DNA from 2 places in the Ruminococcus sp. AF20-12LB genome. Region 1 is predicted to be linked to the other one. Evidence: riboswitches for the same ligand, from Rfam matches in the RefSeq annotation. Region 1 holds a riboswitch; the other holds the start of a gene.
What was found. Region 1 has a riboswitch for ZMP and ZTP ahead of DWX61_RS09355 (formate--tetrahydrofolate ligase). Riboswitches for the same ligand answer to the same signal wherever they lie in the genome.

Region 1 (3,430 bases):
TTGATCATGACCTATTATTCTGTTATCGGTGGATGGATTGCAAAATATTTTTTTACTTATATTATTTCTGATGGGAAAGATGCGGCTTCAGATGGATACTTTACATCATTTATTACATCAGATATTGCACCCGTTGTATTTATGCTGATTTTTCTGGCCCTGACTGCCTGGATCGTATTTCGTGGTGTGGAAAAGGGAATCGAAAAGTTTTCCAGGATCATTATGCCGGGGCTGATTCTTCTGATCGTGATCATTGCCATTTTTTCACTGACACTGTCCCATACTGATACGGATGGAACTGTCCGCACCGGTATGCAGGGGCTGGCTGTTTACCTCAAACCGGATTTTCATGGATTGACGGTAAAACGCTTCCTGGAGATCCTTCTGGATGCGATGAGCCAGTTATTCTTTTCCTTAAGTGTATCTATGGGAATCATGATCACTTATGGTTCTTATGTGAAAAATGAAGTTAATTTAAATAAAGCAACAAATCAGATTGAGATCTTTGATACCGGCGTTGCGTTTCTTGCAGGAATGATGATCATACCGGCTGTTTTTGTATTTCTCGGAAAGGATGGAATGGCTTCCGGCCCAAGCCTGATATTTATCTCACTGCCAAAGGTTTTTGGTGCCATGGGAGTATTTGGCCGTCCGGTAGCAATTGCATTTTTCCTGATGATGGGATTTGCGGCACTGACTTCCTGCGTATCTGTCATGGAGACACTGGTTGCAAACTGCATGGAACTTTATCATAAACCACGTAAGAAAATGTGTGGTGCTGTCGGAATCTATTCTCTTGTTACAGCAGTACTGATCTGCCTTGGTTATAACAAACTGTATTTTGAACTTAAGCTGCCAAATGGTTCCGTTGGACAGCTTTTGGATGTGATGGATTATATCAGCAACAGTTTTCTGATGCCGTTTATCTCACTCTTGACAAGTATTCTGATCGGATGGGTGATCGGCCCTGACTGGATCATAGGAGAAGTGGAACGAAATGGGGAACATTTCAAACGGGCAGGGTTATATCGCTTTATGATCCGTTATGTAGTGCCGGTTGTAATGCTGATATTATTTCTGGTATCTACAGGATTTGCAGATTTGATTTCATAAGTGTGGTAAGAAAACTTCTCTGTATAGATGTATGTTTATGGTGCAGAAGGTGGAGAGAAAACTAGTACAGCGAATATTAATTTTTGCTGTACTGGTACATAAAACGAAAATGATTCAGAAAATTAGATTCAGCTCACTTTAAAAGTGAAAAAAATAATTTGATAATTTCTTGACAAGTACTGATAAATGTGTTAGTATTCAGTCATCAAATTAATAAGGTCTTCGGTGACTGACGGAATTGTGGGACTAACCACAAGGGAGCCGGAGATTTGATGAGTCGACCGTCTGGGCAGTATTTGAAGAAATTCGAATACTGCTCTTTTTTATGGGATAAAAAGATCCGGACGGTTGCTGCGGAGAAAGGAGAACATTATGGGATTCAAAAGTGACATCGAAATCGCACAGGAGTGCACAATGGAGCCAATTACCAAGATTGCGGAGAAAGCAGGTATTGATGACAAGTATCTGGAGCAGTATGGTAAATATAAAGCAAAGATCGACTATAATCTTCTGAAAGAAACAGACAAAAAAGACGGAAAGCTGATCCTTGTGACAGCCATCAACCCGACACCGGCCGGGGAAGGAAAAACTACGACAACCGTAGGTCTTGCAGATGGAATGCAGAGACTTGGAAAAAATGTTATGGTAGCTCTTCGTGAGCCATCTCTGGGACCGGTATTCGGTGTCAAAGGTGGTGCGGCAGGCGGCGGCTACGCACAGGTAGTTCCGATGGAGGATATCAACCTTCATTTTACCGGTGATTTCCATGCGATCGGTGCGGCAAACAACCTTCTTGCAGCAATGATCGACAACCATATCTTCCAGGGTAATGAGCTGAATATCGACCCGAGAAAGATCACCTGGAGACGCTGCGTGGATATGAACGACCGTCAGCTTCGTAATGTAGTAGACGGACTTGGCGGAAGAACAAACGGTATGCCACGTGAGGACGGATATGACATTACCGTAGCATCTGAGATCATGGCAGTTCTCTGTCTGGCAAGTGATATCAAAGATCTGAAGGAGAGACTTTCCAGAATCATCATCGGATATACTTACGGCAAGGTTGCTGAGCAGAAACCGGTAACAGCAGGAGATCTCCACGCAGAGGGTGCTATGACAGCACTTCTGAAGGATGCCCTGAAACCAAACCTTGTTCAGACACTGGAGCATGTTCCGGCGATCGTTCATGGCGGACCATTCGCAAATATCGCTCACGGATGTAACTCCGTAACAGCTACAAAGATGGCTATGAAGCTTGCTGATTACGCGATCACAGAGGCTGGCTTCGGTGCTGACCTTGGAGCTGAGAAATTCCTGGATATCAAGTGCCGTATGGCAGGTCTTACACCAAGTGCAGTTGTTATTGTAGCAACCGTACGTGCCCTGAAATACAACGGTGGCGTTGCAAAAGCTGACCTGAACAATGAAAACCTTGAGGCTCTTGAAAAAGGTATCCCGAACCTTCTGAAGCATGTAAGTAATATCAAGAATGTATACAAACTTCCATGTGTGGTAGCTATTAACGCATTCCCGACCGATACCAAGGCAGAACTTGATTTTGTGGAAGCAAAATGCAAGGAGCTTGGCGTAAATGTAGCACTTTCTGAGGTATGGGCAAAAGGTGGCGAAGGCGGAATCAAGCTTGCTGAGGAAGTAATCCGTCTTGTTGAAGAGCCGAATGATTTCACATATGCTTATGAACTGGAAGGCTCCATCGAGGACAAACTGAACCAGATCGTACAGAAGGTTTATGGCGGAAAGAAAGTGGTTCTTACAGCAAATGCTCAGAAGCAGGCGAAACAGCTGGAGGCACTTGGATTTGGCAACTGTCCGATCTGTGTAGCTAAGACCCAGTACAGCTTAACAGACGACCAGACAAAGCTTGGTGCTCCGACAGATTTCGAGGTAACAGTAAGAAATCTTAAGATTTCCGCAGGTGCAGGATTTATTGTTGCACTGACAGGTGAGATCATGACCATGCCAGGTCTCCCGAAAGTACCGGCAGCAACTAAGATCGACGTAGACGAGAGCGGTAAGATCACAGGACTGTTCTGATATAACGTATAGAGAGTTTTTGAGGGGAATTCAGATAAAAAGCGGTAGAACCTGCAGAAATAGAGGTTCTGCCGCTTTTTCTTATACTATTATAATATTGTTTATATTTATTTTACTAGTCTGAAAATTCCATGTATGATATACTTAGAAAAAAGCAGGAGAGTGATTAATTGAAATTTGAGTGGGATCAGGAAAAGAATCTGATCAATCAGAAAAAACATAAGATATCATTCGAAACTGCAGCATATGTATTTTAAGA
Region 2 (3,430 bases), on a different contig from region 1:
AGGCTCCAAACTACAGTGTAGATGAATAATAAAGGAAAAAAAGGTAAGACCGGTAAGAAGTCACCCAGGCCGTCCCATAGCGGGCGGCCTGTTTCCGTAAAGAAAACTTCCTCCGAGTCTTCCAGAAGAAAAAAGAAGTCTTTGAGAAAAAAGAATCCGATCAAGATCCTGCAAAGGGTTGTGCTGATATGTATCATTGTGATCGTTGCTTTTGCTGCGTGTGTGTTAGGATACGCATTTTTGGAGATGCGCATGGAACAGAGTGAAACTCAGTACGGACAGGAAGAAATATCCGGGAATGCCAGCGGAAATGGCGGGCCGGAACAATGGCAGGCAGAAGGAGCGCCTTTTATTGATGTGGAGCTTCTGACACCGAATTCCTATTCCAGACCACAGATTTCTATCGAACAGGTAAATTATATAGCCATTCATTATACGGCCAATCCGGGATCTACTGCCGTATCCAACCGGAATTATTTTGAAAATCTTGCGACAACACAGGACAACAAAGTCAGCAGTCATTTTGTGATAGGGTTGGAGGGAGAAGTGGTACAATGTATTCCTACCTCGGAAATATCCTATGCCACAAATTCCAGAAATGTAGATACCATATCCATTGAATGCTGCCATCCGGATGAAACAGGGCAGTTTAATACAGCAACCTATGATTCGACGGTAAAGCTGACAGCGTGGCTTTGTACACGCTTTGGGCTGACTTCGGATCAGGTGATCCGTCATTATGATGTTACAGGTAAAGACTGTCCGAAGTATTACGTGGAGAATCCCGATGCATGGATCCAGATGAAATCAGACATTGCCGCACAGATCCAGACAGATTATGCATTACAGGGGAAATAAAGTGTTATTGTTTATTTTGTGAGCAACAAGAAGTCTGGAAAAATAATTTCTGAAAATAGGGGCTTGAAAATTAAGAAGAAGTATTGTAGTATAACAGCAGAAGCTGCATGACTGGCGGAAAGTAGGATCACCTACAGGGAGTGCAGTGAAGTGAGAAGCCGACCGCCTGGGCAGCCTGATAAGGGGTGTCCAGGCGGTTTTTTGTTACCGTTCATATCCTGGGATAAGCCCTGGGCCTTACATTAGACAAGGAGGACTGTGAAAAATGACGACATTTTCACTTGAAAAAGAACTGAAAGAAAATTCCTATCCGGGAAGAGGAATTGTGATCGGACGTTCCGCTGACGGGAAACATGCAGTTACTGCATATTTTATTATGGGAAGAAGCGAGAACAGCAGAAACCGTATTTTTGTTGAGGATGGGGAAGGAATCCGTACACAGGCTTTTGATCCATCCAAGCTTACAGACCCGAGCCTGATCATCTATGCACCGGTACGTGTCCTTGGAAATAAGACCATTGTAACAAATGGTGATCAGACAGATACGATCTATGAGGGAATGGACAGACAGCTTACCTTTGAACAGTCTCTCCGCAGCAGAGAGTTTGAGCCGGATGCGCCGAACTATACACCTCGTATTTCAGGCGTTCTTCATGTTGAAAACGGTAAATTCAATTATGCGATGTCTATTTTAAAGAGCAATAACGGAAATCAGGATTCCTGTCTTCGTTATACATTCGCCTATGAGAATGCGGCAGCAGGACAGGGACGTTTTATCCATACTTATAAATGTGATGGAAATCCACTTCCAAGTTTCGAGGGAGAGCCGAAGCTGGTAGAGATCCCAAGCGATATTGATGAATTTGCGGATCTCCTCTGGAAGAGCCTGAACCAGGATAATAAAGTTTCTCTCTTTGTTCGTTTTATTGACATTGAGACAGGAAAATATGAATCCAGGATTGTAAACAAGAATAAATAAGAAAATAGGGATATCACAGAGAACGGAGGAGCTTTTTCATGAAAGAATTACAGTTAAAATATGGATGTAACCCAAATCAGAAACCATCAAAGATCTATATGGCAGATGGAAGTGAGCTTCCGATCCAGGTACTCTCCGGAAGACCAGGATACATCAACTTCCTGGATGCTTTTAATGGCTGGCAGCTGGTACGTGACCTTAAGAAAGTAACCGGACTTCCGGCAGCAACTTCATTTAAGCATGTATCTCCGGCAGGTGCTTCCATCGGACTTCCACTGAATGAGACACTGGCAAAGATCTATTGGGTAGACGATATGGACTGGAAGAATTTTTCTCCGCTTGCATGTGCATATGCAAGAGCAAGAGGTGCAGATCGTATGTCATCATTTGGTGATTTCATTTCTCTTTCTGATATCTGCGACAAAGATACCGCAATGCTCATCAAGAGAGAAGTTTCTGATGGTGTGATCGCACCTGGATATACAGAGGAGGCTCTTGAAATTCTGAAGCAGAAGAAAAAAGGCAATTACAATGTGATCCAGATTGATGAAAATTATGTTCCGGAACCTTTGGAGCATAAACAGGTATTTGGAGTTACTTTTGAGCAGGGCCGCCAGGAGCTGGCAATTGATGATGCGCTGATCTCCAATATTGTAACAGAGAATAAAGAGCTTACGGAAGAAGCCAAGAGAGATATGAAGGTTTCTTTGATCATCCTGAAATATACACAGTCCAATTCCGTATGCTTTGTTAAGGACGGACAGGCTATCGGCGTTGGTGCAGGACAGCAGTCCCGTGTACATTGTACACGCCTTGCAGGCCAGAAAGCAGATAACTGGTATCTCCGTCAGTGCCCGAAGGTACTGGAGCTTCCGTTTAAAGACACGATCACACGTGCGGAGAGAGATAATGCCATTGATGTTTACATTGGTGAGGAATATATGGATGTCCTTGCAGATGGTGCGTGGGAAAAGACATTCACAGAGAAGCCGGAAGTGTTCACAAAAGAAGAGAAGAGAGCATGGCTGGATGGTCTTACCGGCGTGACCCTGGGATCCGATGCATTCTTCCCGTTCAGTGATAATATTGAGCGCGCATATAAGAGCGGTGTAAAATATATTGCAGAGCCGGGCGGATCTGTCCGTGATGACGCAGTTATCGATACATGTAATAAGTATGGAATGGTGATGGCATTTACTGGAATCCGCCTTTTCCACCACTAAAAGATATATATCATGACCATGATAAGCGGCTGAAATAAAAGATAAAAAATATAAAGTCCCGAATCTGAATTTCTGGAAAAAAGAAATCAGATTCGGGACTTTTTGATTGAAGAAGGATAGTTTTCAACAGGCTGTGAATATCTATATGATTGAAATTAGGTATAAATCAGCAAAAAAAAGAACTCTGAAAAACAGAGTTCTGAAGAGCGATAGACGGGGCTCGAACCCGCGGTCTCGACCTTGGCAAGGTCGCGCGTTACCAACTACGCCACTATCGCATATGCCTTATCGCCTCAAGTATCTCCCTCAGCGACAAGACATATATTAGCATAGATTTTATATTCTGTCAAATGTTTTTTGGAATTTTTTT

Region 2: another riboswitch for ZMP and ZTP. It lies ahead of DWX61_RS06465 (IMP cyclohydrolase); the one in region 1 lies ahead of DWX61_RS09355 (formate--tetrahydrofolate ligase).

What each region holds. Positions count from the first base shown of each region.
Region 1 covers NZ_QUGH01000006.1:51,688-55,117, reverse strand. Annotated here, with positions in the region: gene DWX61_RS09360 (sodium-dependent transporter) at 1-1,113, shown strand, start outside; ZMP/ZTP riboswitch at 1,329-1,411, shown strand; gene DWX61_RS09355 (formate--tetrahydrofolate ligase) at 1,486-3,171, shown strand.
Region 2 covers NZ_QUGH01000004.1:78,620-82,049, forward strand. Annotated here, with positions in the region: gene guaB (IMP dehydrogenase) at 1-29, shown strand, start outside; gene DWX61_RS06460 (peptidoglycan recognition protein family protein) at 142-858, shown strand; ZMP/ZTP riboswitch at 956-1,037, shown strand; gene DWX61_RS06465 (IMP cyclohydrolase) at 1,124-1,837, shown strand; gene DWX61_RS06470 (phosphoribosylaminoimidazolecarboxamide formyltransferase) at 1,876-3,060, shown strand; tRNA gene DWX61_RS06475 (tRNA-Gly) at 3,266-3,338, opposite strand.